Regions from separate parts of the Streptomyces sp. NA04227 genome, predicted to be linked through region 2. Evidence: riboswitches for the same ligand, from Rfam matches in the RefSeq annotation. Region 2 holds a riboswitch; the other holds the start of a gene.
What was found. Region 2 has a riboswitch for thiamine pyrophosphate ahead of thiC (phosphomethylpyrimidine synthase ThiC). Riboswitches for the same ligand answer to the same signal wherever they lie in the genome.
Positions count from the first base shown of each region.

Region 1 (7,335 bases), 2.3 Mb from region 2:
CTCGCCCGCCGAGCGCAAGGAAGCGGTGGCCGGGATCGGGGAGAAGCCGTTCCGTGCCAAGCAGCTTTCGCAGCACTACTTCGCGCGGTACGCGCACGACCCGGCGCAGTGGACGGACATTCCCGCCGGGGCGCGCGACCGGCTCAAGGAAGCGCTGCTGCCCGAGCTGATGAGTGTGGTGCGGCACATCAGCTGTGACGAGGACACCACCCGCAAGACGCTGTGGCGGCTGTTCGACGGGACGCTCGTCGAGTCGGTGCTGATGCGCTACCCGGACCGCGTCACCATGTGCATCTCCTCGCAGGCGGGCTGCGGCATGAACTGCCCGTTCTGCGCCACCGGACAGGCCGGTCTGGACCGGAACCTGTCCACCGCGGAGATCGTCCACCAGATCGTCGACGGTATGCGCGCCCTGCGCGACGGCGAGATCCCCGGTGGGCCGGCGCGGCTGTCGAACATCGTGTTCATGGGAATGGGCGAGCCGCTGGCCAACTACAACCGGGTCGTCGGCGCGATTCGCCGCCTGACCGACCCCGAGCCGGACGGGCTCGGCCTGTCCCAGCGCGGCATCACCGTCTCCACGGTCGGCCTGGTGCCCGCCATGCACCGCTTCGCCGACGAGGGCTTCAAGTGCCGCCTCGCCGTCTCGCTGCACGCACCCGACGACGAACTGCGCGACACCCTCGTCCCCGTCAACACCCGCTGGAAGGTCCGCGAAGTCCTCGACGCCGCCTGGGAGTACGCGGCGAAGTCGGGACGCCGGATCTCCATCGAGTACGCGCTCATCCGCGACATCAACGACCAGGCCTGGCGCGGCGACCTGCTCGGGCGGCTCCTCAAGGGCAAGCGCGTGCACGTCAACCTGATCCCGCTCAACCCGACCCCGGGCTCCAAGTGGACCGCCTCGCGCCCCGAGGACGAGCGCGCCTTCGTCGCCGCGATCGAGGCCCACGGTGTGCCGGTGACCATCCGCGACACCCGCGGCCAGGAGATCGACGGCGCCTGCGGACAGCTCGCCGCCGCCGAACGCTGAGCGCCCGCCGACCACCAGGGGCCGCCCGGTACCCTGGGCGGCGTACAACCGCATAAGCACACCCGCCTTTCACTTTCCGACAGGGGAGCGCCACAGCGCTGAGAGTGCGGCACGGCTCACGTCCCACCCAGCCGTCGGCCGCAGACCCTCTGAACCTCGCCCGGGTCATTCCGGGTAGGGAGTTCGGACGTAACTCGAGCTGTTGCGCCCTGCCCCGCGAGCCCCGGCCGCGGGGCAGGGCCGCGTCTCTTCCTGGAGCGCCCAGGAGGAATCGAAGTTGAGCACCGTCACCAGCCGCACCACATACGTGGGCGTCGCCCTCGCCGCCGCCGTGGGCCTCACCACGCTGACCGCCTGCGGCGACTCCGAGGACTCCTCGTCCGGCGGCAAGTCCAAGGACGTCACCCTCGTCACCCACGACTCCTTCGCCGTCTCCAAGGACGTACTGAAGGAGTTCGAGCGCCGCACCGGCTACAAGGTGCACCGCCTCAAGGACGGCGACGCCGGACGTGCCGTCAACAAGGCCCTGCTCACCAAGGACAACCCGCAGGGCGACGTCTTCTTCGGCGTCGACAACACCCTCTTGTCGCGGGCCCTGGACGGCGGCCTGTTCCAGCCCTACCGCACGCCCGAGCTGTCCTCGCTGGACGCGGCGACCCGGCTCGACAAGGAGCACCGGGTCACCCCGGTCGACACCGGCGACATCTGCGTCAACTACGACAAGAAGTACTTCGACGAGCACCGGATCAAGCCGCCGAAGACCCTCGAGGACCTGACCCGTCCCCAGTACAAGAACCTCCTGGTCACCGAGAACGCGGGCAGCTCCTCGCCCGGCCTCGGCTTCCTGCTCGGCACGGCCGCCGCCTATGGCGACGAGGGCTGGCCCACGTACTGGAAGAAGCTCAAGGCCAACGGGATCAAGGTCGTCGACGGCTGGGAGCAGGCCTACAACCAGGAGTTCTCCGGCTCCGCGGGCGGCCGCAAGGCCGGTGGCGAGCGCCCGCTGGTCGTCTCGTACGCGTCTTCGCCGGTCGCCGAGGCCGTCTACGCCGACACCCCGCCCAAGACCGCGCCGACCGGCGTGGCCACCGGCACCTGCTTCCGCCAGATCGAGTTCGCCGGACTGCTCAGCAACGCGAAGAACCCCGAGGGCGGCAAGGCCCTCATCGACTTCCTCGCCTCCAAGCGGTTCCAGGAGGACGTGCCGCTGAACATGTTCGTCAGCCCGGTGCGCGGCGACGCCAAGGTGCCCGCCGAGTTCACCAAGTACGGGACCGTCGTGCGCGAGCCGTACACCATGGCGCCCGACAAGATCGCCGACAAGCGGGACGACTGGGTCAAGTCGTGGAACACGCTCGTCCTGAAGTGACCGCCGCGCGCAAGGCTGCCCGGCGGCTGTGGCCGAAGGGGAGCGCGGCGCGGCTCGGCCTGGCCGCCGTGCCCGCCGCGTTCTTCGCGCTGTTCTTCGCCTACCCCGTGACCGCCATCGTCCTGCGCGGGCTGCGGGAGGGCGGCCACTGGCAGTTCGGGCGCCTCGGCGAGGTGCTCGGCGATCCGGGGATCCGGCACGTCCTGTGGTTCACCACCTGGCAGGCGCTGGCCTCCACCGCGCTCACCCTGCTCGTCGCGCTGCCCGGCGCCTATGTCCTGGCCCGGCTCGACTTCCCCGGCAAGGCGCTGCTGCGCGCCCTGGTCACCGTGCCGTTCGTGTTGCCCACCGTCGTCGCGGGCAGCGCCTTCCTCGCGCTGCTCGGGCGTGGTGGCCTGCTCGACGACCTGTGGGGCCTGCGCCTGGACACCACCGTGTGGGCGATCCTCCTCGCGCACGTCTTCTTCAACTACGCCGTCGTCGTACGCACCGTCGGCGGCCTGTGGGCGCAGCTCGACCCACGCCAGGAGGAAGCCGCGCGGATGCTCGGCGCCTCCCGCCTCACCGCCTGGCGCACCGTCACCCTGCCCGCGCTCGGACCCGCGGTGGCCGCCGCCGCGCTCATGGTCTTCCTGTTCACGTTCACCTCCTTCGGCGTCGTCACCATCCTCGGCGGACCCACCTACGCCACCCTCGAAGTGGAGATCTACCGGCAGACCGCCGACGTCTTCGACCTGCCCACCGCCGCCGTGCTCAGTCTGATCCAGTTCGCCGCCGTCGCGCTGATCCTGCTCGTGCACGCGTGGACGGTGCGCCGCCGGGAGTCCGCCCTGCACCTCGTGCCGCCGGCGGCCACCGCCCACCGGCCGCGCGGCGCCGCGCAGTGGACGCTGCTCGCCGGTGTCCTGCTCACCGTGCTCGTGCTGCTCCTGCTGCCGCTCGCGGTGCTCGTCCAGCGGTCCTTCGACACCGGCGGCGGGCCCGGTCTCGGCTACTACCGGGCCCTGACCCGCAACGACGACGAGGTCTTCCTCGTGCCGCCCGTCGAAGCCATCGGCAACTCCCTGACCTACGCGCTCGCCGCCACCGCGATCGCCCTGGTCATCGGCTGCCTCGCCGCCGCCGCGCTCACCCGGCCCGGCGGCGCCGGACGCCTGCTGCGCGGATTCGACGCACTGCTGATGCTGCCGCTCGGGGTGTCCGCCGTCACCGTCGGCTTCGGTTTCCTCATCAGCCTGGACGAACCCCCGCTGGACCTGCGCGCCTCCTGGATCCTGGTGCCGCTCGCCCAGGCCCTGGTCGGGGTGCCCTTCGTGGTGCGGACCATGCTGCCCGTACTGCGCGCCATCGACCCGCGGCTGCGCGAGGCCGCCCGGGTCCTGGGCGCGGCCCCGCACCGGGTGTGGCGGGAGATCGACCTGCCGCTCGCGGCGCGTGCCCTGCTCGTCGCCGCGGGCTTCGCCTTCGCCGTCTCCCTCGGCGAGTTCGGCGCCACCGTGTTCATCGCCCGCCCCGACAACCCGACCCTGCCGGTCGCCGTGGCGCGACTGCTCGGACGGCCCGGAGAGTCCAACTACGGGCAGGCGATGGCCCTTTCCACCCTCCTCATGCTGGTGTGCGCGCTGTCGCTGCTGCTGCTCGAACGCGTCCGGCCCCGCGGCCGCGACGCCGCCGACCGTCCGGCCGTCCCCACCGGAGAGATGTGACCATGCTCCAACTCGACCGCGCCACCGTGCAGTTCGGCGACCGCCCCGTCCTCGACCGAGTGGACCTCGACGTCACGGCCCACGAGACCGTGTGCGTCCTCGGCCCCAGCGGCAGCGGCAAGTCGACCCTGCTGCGCGCCGTCGCCGGACTCCAGGAACTGACCGCCGGACGCGTCCTGTTGGACGGCCTCGACCAGCGCGGCGTACCCGCCCACAAGCGCGGCGTCGGCCTGATGTTCCAGGACCACCAGCTCTTCCCGCAGCGCGACGTCGGCGGCAACATCGCCTTCGGACCCCGCATGCACGGCGCCCCGCGCGGTCAACAACGCGCCCGTGTACGGGAGTTGCTCGACCTGGTCGGACTCGCGGGCGCCGCGAGCCGCCCCGTCGGACAGCTCTCCGGCGGCGAACAACAGCGCGTCGCCCTCGCCCGTGCCCTGGCGCCGAGCCCCCGGCTGCTCATGCTCGACGAGCCGCTCGGCCAGCTCGACCGCTCCCTGCGCGAACGTCTGGCTGTCGAACTGAGGGAGCTCTTCCACCAGTTGGGCACCACCGTGCTCGCCGTCACCCACGACCAGGGCGAGGCCTTCACCCTCGCCGACCGCGTCGTGGTCATGCGCGAGGGCCGTATCGCCCAGTCGGGCACGCCACTCGAGGTCTGGCAGCGTCCCGCGGACGCCTTCGTCGCCCGCTTCCTCGGCTTCCACAACCTCACCGAGGCGACGGTACGCGGCGAGCGGGCCCACACCCCCTGGGGCGAGGTGCCCGTACCCAAGGGCGCCGCACAAGGCCCCTGCACCGTGCTCGTACGGCCCACCGGGATCCGGCTCGACCCCGCAGGCGAGGGCCTGGACTGCACCGTCACCGCCCGCACCTTCCTCGGCAGCCATGTCGCCGTCCACCTCCAGCCCGAGGGCGCCCCACGCCTCGAAGCCGCCTGCCCCCTGCACGGCGCACCCGAACCGGGCACCCGCACCAAGGCCGTCTTCCACGGCGCCGACCTGGGAGAAATCGTGGTGCTCGCGCCGTCGGCCGCCGCATAGGGTGCGCCCATGACGCCACTCCCGTACGAACGCTACTGCGCCGAAATCCTCACCCAGACCGAGGAATTGAGGGCGGTGGTCACCTCCGGCACCCCCCTGACCACCACGGTGCCCACCTGCCCCGAATGGACCCTCGAAGACCTCGTACGGCACACCGGCGGCGCGCTGCGCTGGGTCGAACACCTCGTCCGTACCCGGGCCGAGAACAACGTCCCCGACGAGGAGATCCCCGGCTTCGGCGGACCCGCCGAACACACCCCCGAGGCGCTCGACCAGTGGCTCGCCGAAACCGGCGACGCCCTCGTACGCACCCTGCGCGAGGCCGGACCCGACCTCAAGGTGTGGACCTGGTCCTGGCAGCACGACAGCGGATTCTGGGCCCGCCGCATGACCCACGAACTCGTCGTCCACCGCGCCGACGCCGCGCTCACCGCGAAGGCCGACTACCGGCTCGCCCCCGAGATCGCCGCCGACGCGATCGACGAATGGCTCCGGATCGTCGAGTACGTACAGGAGATCGACGCCAAGGACAGCGCCGCCGAACTGCGCGGCGCGGGACGCAGCATCCACCTGCACGCCACCGATGCCCCCGAGGGACTCGACGCCGAGTGGCTCATCGACTTCGAGGAAGAGGGCTTCACCTGGCGCCGCGACCACGCCAAGGCCACCGTCGCACTGCGCGGCCCGCTCACCGAGGTCCTGCTCGCCTTCTACCGCCGTCAGGCCCCCGCCTCCGGCGGCCTCGAAGTCCTCGGCGACCGCGCGCTGTTGGACTTCTGGCTCGAACGCGCCTCATTCGCCTGACACCAACGCGCCGAGTTCGCCGGCGAGTTGGGCGGGCGCGGCACGCAGGCCCCGCCTGGCCGGGGCCTCAGCTTTCGGCCAGGCGGGCCAGCGCCGCGGGCACCTCGTCCACCGAGTCGACCAGGGCGATCCGGGTGTCCATCGACCGCTCCCGCGCCAGCGAGCACAGCAACGGCCAGGCCGGCAGCCGCTCCGTCCAGTGGGCCCGGTCGACCAGGACCATCGGGGTCGGCTCGCCCCGGGACTCGTAGTAGTTCGGCGTCGCGTTGTCGAAGATCTCCTGCACCGTGCCCGCGGCGCCCGGCAGGAACACCACACCCGCGGTGGAGCGGGCGAGCAGCCCGTCCTCGCGGGTGGCGTTGGAGAAGTACTTCGCCAGGTGCGAGGCGAACGCGTTCGGCGGCTCGTGCCCGTAGAACCAGGTCGGAATACCCACCGAGACGCCGCCGCGCGGCCAGCGCGCACGCACCTCGAAGGCGGCCGCGGCCCAGTCGGTCACCGAAGGCGTGAACGACGGTGCCTTGCCGAGGAGTTCGAGGGACTCCTCCAGCATCTCGTCGGCGAACGGGGCCGCGTAGGCGCCCAGATTCGCCGCCTCCATCGCACCCGGACCGCCACCCGTGGCCACGGTGAGAGAGGCCCGCGCCAGCGAGCGGCCGAGCCGTGCGGCGCCCGCGTAGGCGTCCGTGCCGCGCCGCATCGCGTGACCGCCCATCACGCCCACCACCCCTGCGCCGACGAGGAGTTCGTCGAGGGCGTCGGAGATGGCGTCGTCGTGCGCGGCGCGCAGCATCGACGAGAAGATGTCGCCGTCGGACCCGGTCCGGCGGAACCAGTCGTAGCAGCGCGCGTCGGGCGTTCGCTCGTAGCCCTCGTCGAGCCCGGCGAACAACTCCCCTGGCGTGTAAAGGAATCCGCGGTACGGATCGAAGGGCAGCCCCGGCACGGGCGGGAAGACCAGAGCGCCCGCGGCACACACCCGCGCCACCGCCTCGGGGTCCATCGCGCAGCCGAGGAAGACGGCGCCGTCGACCGGGACGCTCAGCAACGCCTCGGTCCGTGCGGTCAGATCGACGGCCTGGACCCGGAGGCCCGCCAGCGAACCGAACGCGGCGAGCCTGCTGTCGAACTCCACGAGCGACTCGACCTCACGGTCCTCGCCGCCGTCCAAGTCGGGCCCAGCATGGGCGGGTTGAGGTATGTGCACCCGCCCATGCTAGGCGTGCCCGGCCCCGGGTCGAGCTCAGCCCTGCTCCTCCACGGCGGAGGTGTCCATCCACATGACCTCCCAGGTGTGGCCGTCCAGGTCGTCGAAGGAACGCCCGTACATGAAGCCGTGGTCCTGGGCCCGGTCGTTGTCCTTGCCGCCCGCGGCGATCG
Region 1 covers NZ_CP054918.1:6,295,788-6,303,122, forward strand. Annotated here, with positions in the region: gene rlmN (23S rRNA (adenine(2503)-C(2))-methyltransferase RlmN) at 1-1,033, shown strand, start outside; TPP riboswitch at 1,105-1,232, shown strand; gene HUT18_RS26850 (thiamine ABC transporter substrate binding subunit) at 1,311-2,402, shown strand; gene HUT18_RS26855 (iron ABC transporter permease) at 2,399-4,108, shown strand; gene HUT18_RS26860 (ABC transporter ATP-binding protein) at 4,111-5,151, shown strand; gene HUT18_RS26865 (maleylpyruvate isomerase family mycothiol-dependent enzyme) at 5,161-5,955, shown strand; gene HUT18_RS26870 (LOG family protein) at 6,023-7,162, opposite strand; gene HUT18_RS26875 (VOC family protein) at 7,199-7,335, opposite strand, start outside.
Region 1: it holds a riboswitch for thiamine pyrophosphate, as region 2 does, so the genes downstream of both, HUT18_RS26850 (thiamine ABC transporter substrate binding subunit) here and thiC (phosphomethylpyrimidine synthase ThiC) in region 2, are expected to answer to the same signal.

Region 2 (7,335 bases):
GACCGACCCTCAGCAGCCGCACCGCCAGGACGAGGTCTACTTCGTCGTCAGCGGCCGGGCGGCCATCACCGTCGGCGAGGAGACCACACCGGTGGCGCGCGGCAGCGTCGTCTACGTGCCCGCCGGTGTCCCGCACAAGTTCCACCACATCAGCGAGGACCTGCGTGTGATGGTCGTCTTCTCGCCGCCCGAGAGCTGAACCCGGCGGGCGCGTGTCCCCGGGTCGTACGCGGACCCGGGATTCCCTAGGGGGAGGTTCAGGGATCGGCGAGGGGTGCGAGGGCTCCTTTCGTGCGGCGCGCCGCCTAGCATCGACAGCGAGGACGACAAGGTGCCGAGGTGCCCCGAGCGGCTGGACGAGAGGCAAGGACGATGGCTGGGCGAGGATTCTTCGCGGGTTTGCCCGGGTGGGTGAAGTGGGTCGCGGTGCCCCTGCTGGCCCTGGTCGTCTTCGGCGGTGTGCTGGGCGGCATCCTCTCCTTCCTGTTCGGACTGCTGTTCAAGGTGCTGCTCCTGGTGGCCCTGGTGGCGGGCCTGATCTACGTCGTACGGAAGGTCACCCGCTCCGGGGCGGGGCGCGGGGACTTGTAGGCGCGCTACGGCGCGCGAGGCGCAGGGCGGGGCGGTGCGGGGCGGGGGCCCGTGCCGCCCCGCGGCCTTGGTGGGTAGTGCGGGTCAACGGGGCGTACGGGCAAGGGCGTTGCGAGGCCGGGCCGGGCGGTGTCCGGTGCTGTCGGTCCGGCCGGGGGCGGGAGAGCGTGTTCGGGCGCCTGTAGCAGGCGTTCCCTCGCCAGGGGGAAGTTTTTCCACAGGCGGCCGGTGGTCAACGGTCAGCCGTTAAAGTCCAGAACTCCCAGCACAGGGCGAGGCCACGGGCCGAGCCCCTCCCGTTTTCCTCTCCGACCCCCTCCGGAGCCCCACCTTCGGGAGTCACCTTGGCCAGGACCGACGCAGGCCCCGCGAAGTCCCCGCCCGCCCAGCCGACCGCCGCCCGCCGCCCGTCCGCCGGACCTCCGCCCGGCGCCCCGACCCTCATCTCCTCGGTGCAGCGCGCGATGCGTCTGCTCGAAAGCGCGGCCCTGCACCGGGACGGCGCCCCCGCCAAACAGCTCGCGCGGGAGGCCGGGCTCGCCCTGCCCACCGCGTACCACCTGCTGCGGACCCTGGTGCACGAGGGATATCTCCGGCGCGAGCAGGGGGTGTTCGTCCTCGGCTCGGCCGCCGAGCGACTGAGCAGTGGCGCGGCGGCGCACAACCGTCGCGCCAAGATCGACGAGACCCTGCACACCTGTAGTGAACTCCTCGGTGTTCCGCTCTACTTCGCGGTCTACCAGGAGGGCGAGATCGAGGTGGTCACGGTCGCGGACCGGGCCGCCTACCCGGCCGTGGAGGAGTGGGCGGACTTCCGGGCCACGGCGCACGCCCACGCGATCGGCCAGTGTCTGCTCTCCCAGCTCGACCCGCAGGCCCGCCGCGAACACCTGACGCGTCACCCCGTACGCCCGCTGACGCCCTACACGGTGCGTGACGGGCGGGAGTTGTTGGCGCGACTCGAAAGAGTGCCGCGCATGCAACCGGTGACGGAGCGTCAAGAATACGCACTCGGAACGGTTTGCGCCGCGGTCCCCATCACAGCGGGCACCACGGCCGCCGCCGTGGCCCTCTCCCTCCCCGCTCACCAGGCACGACGCCTGTTGCCCGTGGCGCACAGACTCCAGGCCGAGATCAGTCGAGTGGTGGGTTCACTGGCGTTCTCTATCAGCATCTGAAAACTCACTCCTTGTGATCTCTCGTATACGTAGAGCAAGATTCTCTTCAGTCGGACAGAGTGCGGATCACGGCGTGAGCCAGGACCGCGTTCTGGCTCCGGCGTCCGGACACGACGGCACACGACGCGACGGGGTAGGCATGCGCGAGTCGGTACAAGCAGAGGTCATGATGAGCTTCCTCGTGTCGGAGGAGCTCTCGTTCCGCATTCCGGTGGAACTGCGGTACGAGACCGCCGACCCCTATGCGGTACGGCTGACCTTTCACTTGCCCGGGGACGCACCCGTCACCTGGGCCTTCGGCAGGGAACTGCTGATCGACGGAGTGGGCGGACCGTGCGGCGACGGAGACGTACGCATCGCACCCGCCGACTCCGAACAGCTCCACGAGGTGCTGATCAAACTCCAAGTGGGCAGCGACCAGGCGGTGTTCAGGGCCTCCGTGGCCCCGCTGGTCGCCTTCCTGGACCGCACCGACAAGCTGGTCCCGCTCGGCCAGGAGCGCGCCCTCGCGGACTTCGACGCCCACCTCGACGAGGCGCTGGACCGCATCCTCACCGAGGAACAGAGCGCGGGCTGACACGGTCGCCGAGCGTTGCCGTAACGCTTCAGCTCTGCGCAAAGGAAGCGTCCCGTGCCGCCGAAGCCGTACCGGAGGGCGAACACCGCCCTCCGGCTCGGCGGCCGGTTCAGCGTTTGCGGCGCCGCCCGCGCCCGCCGCGCAGGGCCGCCCGGCCCGGACCGGCGCTCGCGCCCGTGCCGCTCGCGCCACCGCCGCCCGTACCGTCGCCGGTCGGGCCGCCCGCCGTGGCGCCGGCCGCGACGGGCGCCTCGCCGGGCTTGTCGGCCGAGACGACCAGCGCCGCGAGCGCCGTGGTCATCGGTACGGAGGCGACGAGCCCGATCGAGCCGATCAGGGTCCGCACGATCTCCTCCGCGACCAGCTCACTGTTGGCCACCGTGCCCACGCTGGACTGGGCGATGGAGAACAGCAGCAGCAAGGGCAACGCGGCGCCCGCGTAGGCAAGGACGAGGGTGTTGACCACCGAGGCGATGTGGTCGCGGCCGATGCGGATCGCCGCCCGGTACAGGCCGCGCCGCCCCATGCCCGGGTCGGCCTGGTGCAGTTCCCAGACCGCCGAGGTCTGGGTGACCGTCACATCGTCGAGCACACCCAGCGAACCGATGATGACCCCGGCGAGCAGCAGGCCGCTCATGTCCAGGTCGGGGTACAGGCCGTGGATCAGGCCCGTGTTGTCGTCGGTGTTGCCGGTCAGCGCCGCCCAGTCGATGAACAGCGAGCCGAGCAGACCGATGAGCAGCAGCGAGGCGAGCGTGCCGAGCACCGCGACCGAGGTTCTGGCCGTGAACCCGTGGCACAGATACAGCGCCACCAGCATGATCGCGCTGGCCCCGACCACCGCCACCACCAGCGGATTCGAGCCCTGCAGAATCGCCGGGAGGATGAACACGGTGAGCACCAGGAAGCTCACGGCCAGCGCGACCAGCGCCATCACCCCGCGCATCCGCCCCACGACCACCACCACGAGCGCGAACAGACCCGCGAGCACCACCAGCGGCAGCTTGCGGTTCACATCGGTGACGGAGTACTGGAGTTCGCGCGGCGCGTCCGGCGCGTAGGCGACGACCACCTTCTGGCCCTCGTGCAACTGCCGTGGCGAGTCCGGCTGGACGATCTCGGTGAAGGTGCGGCCCTTGTCCTTGCCGCTGGTCACCTTGACGGTCGCCTTGCTACAGGTGCCCTTGGCCCGCTGCTCGGCCGAGTTGCCCTCGGCGGTCGAGGTGTCGCCGTTGGGGGGTGTGGCCGAGGGGTTCACCGAGGAGCACGGGAGCTTGTCGAGCCGGGTCACCTCCGCCGACTGCGTCTGCCGGTCGAAGCCGACCCCGGTGCGCTTGTGGTCGGGGGTGTCACCGGGCCACAGCACGGCCAGGCCCACAACGACCGCCGCCGCGAAGGGAATCACCACCGCGGCGATGATCCGGCGCAGATGCCGGGAGACCGGCGCCGCCGGACCGTGGCTGTGCGTATGACCGTGCCCGTCGCCCCCGTGCCCGGCCGGACCACCGCCGTGACCACCGCCGCCACCGCCACCGCCCGCGCCGCCCCCGCCGTGTCCGCTGCCCGGCCCGTCGTGGCCGCCGTGACCGTGGCCGGGCGGCGGTCCGGAAGGCGGATTCGGGGGCTGCTGCATCGTCGTCACCGGCCGATCATCGCAAGAACGCCATGGGCCCACTGTTCAGCACGCCCGCCATGACGCTAGCGTGGAGGCACCTTTGCACAACGCGGGAGCTCGGAGCACCGGGCTGAGAGGGCGCTGAATCTCCGTACGGAGCAGGCATTTCGGACAGATTCCGAGGATGCCGGCCGACGGCGGGAGTGGCTGCGTCGACCGCCGAACCTGTTACCGGGTAATGCCGGCGTAGGGAGATAGGTCTCATGACCATTCACGACGCACGCACGCCTGCCTCCACACCGGAGGCCGGCACGGACGGCACACCTGCGGGCTGGCACAAGGCGTACATCGAGGGCTCCCGCCCCGATCTGCGGGTGCCGGTACGCCAGGTGCACCTCACCAACGGATCCGCCGTCACGCTCTACGACACCTCGGGCCCGTACACCGACCCGGCCGCCGAGCCCGACGTACGCGCCGGGCTCCCGGCGCTGCGCAACGCCTGGATCGCCGAGCGCGGCGACACCGAGGAGTACGAGGGCCGCCCGATGCGCCCCGAGGACGACGGCCTCAAGCCCAACTCCGCCGGGCTGCGCAACCTCGACGCCCTCTTCCCGGGCGGCGAGCGCAAGCCGCGCCGCAGCGCCACGGGCAGGCCGGTGACCCAGCTCGCGTACGCGCGCCGCGGTGAGATCACGCCCGAGATGGAGTACGTGGCCCTCCGGGAGAACGTCGACCCCGAGGTCGTCCGGGAGGAACTCGCCGCGGGCCGCGCGGTGCTCCCGGCCAACGTCAACCACCCGGAGATCGAGCCGATGATCATCGGCAAGCGGTTCCTGGTGAAGGTCAACGCCAACATCGGCAACTCCGCGGTGACCTCCTCCATCGAGGAGGAGGTGGAGAAGATGACCTGGGCCACCCGCTGGGGCGCCGACACGGTCATGGACCTGTCCACCGGCCGCAACATCCACACCACCCGCGAGTGGGTACTGCGCAACTCCCCCGTCCCCATCGGCACCGTCCCCCTCTACCAGGCCCTGGAGAAGGTCGACGGCCGCGCCGAGGAACTGACCTGGGAGATCTACAAGGACACGGTCCTCGAACAGGCCGAGCAGGGCGTGGACTACATGACCGTGCACGCGGGCGTACGCCTCGCGCACGTCCCGCTCACCGCGAACCGCAAGACGGGCATCGTCTCGCGCGGCGGCTCGATCATGGCCGCCTGGTGCCTCGCGCACCACAAGGAGAGCTTCCTCTACGAGCACTTCGAGGAGCTCTGCGAGATCCTCGCCGCCTACGACGTCACGTACTCGCTCGGCGACGGCCTGCGCCCCGGCTCCATCGCGGACGCCAACGACGAGGCGCAGTTCGCCGAACTGCACACCCTCGGCGAACTCAACCGCATCGCGCGCCGCCACGAGGTGCAGACGATGATCGAGGGCCCGGGCCACGTCCCGATGCACAAGATCAAGGAGAACATCGACCTCCAGCAGGAGATCTGCGAAGAGGCGCCGTTCTACACCCTCGGCCCGCTGACCACGGACGTCGCCCCGGCCTACGACCACATCACCTCCGGCATCGGCGCCGCGATGATCGGCTGGTGGGGCACGGCCATGCTCTGCTACGTCACGCCCAAGGAGCACCTGGGCCTGCCCAACCGCGACGACGTCAAGACCGGCGTGATCACGTACAAGATCGCCGCCCACGCCGCCGACCTAGCCAAGGGCCATCCGGGCGCCCAGGAATGGGACGACGCCCTGTCCGACGCGCGCTTCGAGTTCCGCTGGGAGGACCAGTTCAACCTGGCCCTCGACCCGGACACGGCACGGGAGTTCCACGACGAGACCCTCCCGGCCGAGCCCGCGAAGACCGCCCACTTCTGCTCGATGTGCGGTCCGAAGTTCTGCTCGATGAAGATCTCCCAGGACATCCGCCGCGAACACGGCAGTACGAAGTCCGAGATCGAGGCGGGGATGGAGCAGAAGTCGAAGGAGTTCGCGGACGCGGGGAACCGGGTGTATCTGCCGATCGCGGACTGAGTGAGCTGATCGGTCTGATCGGTCTGATCGGTCTGAGCGGACTGATCGGACCGAGGTCCAGGAAGGCGTCGTCCCAGAGGCTTTGGCCTGCTGGGACGACGCCTTTGCCCGTACTCGGTGAACTCCCGGACGGGCAGGGGCCCGTCGTCAGTGGTTCACGGTGACCGTGCGGGTCAGAGCGCGGTCGTCGTGCTTCGGGAGGACGACGCCCTCGGCGGTCACGCGGTCGCCCTTCTCGATCTTCGGGGCGTCGGTGCGCGGGCCGACGATCCACTTCAGGTCGGGTCCGGCGAGGGTGAACACAGTGACCTCGTGGCCGCGGATCTTCTCCGTACGGACGTCGGTGACCTTGCCCTTCGCCTTCACGTGCTTGAGGTTGCCCGGGTGCTTCGGGGGCTTGCAGTGCGCCGGAAGCGCGGGGCGCGCGTGCTCACCTTCCGCGCCGGCGGGGAGCGCGGGCTTGGTCCGCTCAGCCCTCTTCGCGTCCGTCCCCGTCTCGTCCGTCCCCACCTTCAACTCCGGCTTGGTGAGGCCTTTCCCAAGGTTCGCCCCGAGGCCCTTCCCGAGGCCCTTCCCGAGGCCCTTCCCGAGGTCCGTCCCGAGGATCTCCCCGAGGTCCTTCTCGGCGTCCTTCACGACGTCCTTGGGGTGGACGCGCTTGACGATCTTGCACCCGCCGGGGTGCTTGCCCTGCGGTTCGGCCGGAGTGGCCGCCGAACCGGGAGCCGTGGAGTCCGTGCCCGTGCCCGTGCCCGCGTCCGAGGCCTGTGCCGCGCCGCCGAGTGCGAGCAGACAGGCCACGGTCACGCCGGTCAGGGCGGTCGCCCGGCGGAGGTTGCTGATACGGCTGATGCCGCTGGTACGGCTGAAGCTGCTGGTACGGCTGGTACGCATGAGATTCCTTCTCGTCGATCCCTCTCGTCGAGCCACGAGGGGGAAGCCGTCGGTCGCGCCGCCGCGTCGCGGGGTGCGCGCTACCGGAAACGTAGGAACCGACGATGAGGAGGAACTGTGAGCCGGATCAGAATTCCTTAATCCTTACGGGGAGTTGGCGTCCCCGAGGGCGCCTCGGCGGCCGGGCGCTGTGCCGTCCCGACCGGCACCCGCGCCGGAGTCGGCGGCCGTACCGGACCCCGCCGCACCGGATCCGCTCGTACCGGACGCCGCTCGAGAGCCGCCGAAGTCGGGGCTGCTGTAGTGCGGGCTGGAGTACCGGGGCCGGTTCGGGCCGCGGTCACCGTCGTTGGGGCTGCTGAAGCCCGGCCGGTGGTAGCCGAGTTGAGGCATCCGCTGGCCCGGCTCGGAGGGGTGCGGGACGGGGGTTCCCGCGGTGGCGGG
Region 2 covers NZ_CP054918.1:4,018,764-4,026,098, forward strand. Annotated here, with positions in the region: gene HUT18_RS17090 (cupin domain-containing protein) at 1-199, shown strand, start outside; gene HUT18_RS17095 (DUF5326 family protein) at 373-591, shown strand; gene HUT18_RS17100 (IclR family transcriptional regulator) at 1,056-1,769, shown strand; gene HUT18_RS17105 (SsgA family sporulation/cell division regulator) at 1,909-2,346, shown strand; gene HUT18_RS17110 (YibE/F family protein) at 2,456-3,988, opposite strand; TPP riboswitch at 4,061-4,231, shown strand; gene thiC (phosphomethylpyrimidine synthase ThiC) at 4,225-5,997, shown strand; gene HUT18_RS17120 (hypothetical protein) at 6,145-6,891, opposite strand; gene HUT18_RS17125 (hypothetical protein) at 7,036-7,335, opposite strand, start outside.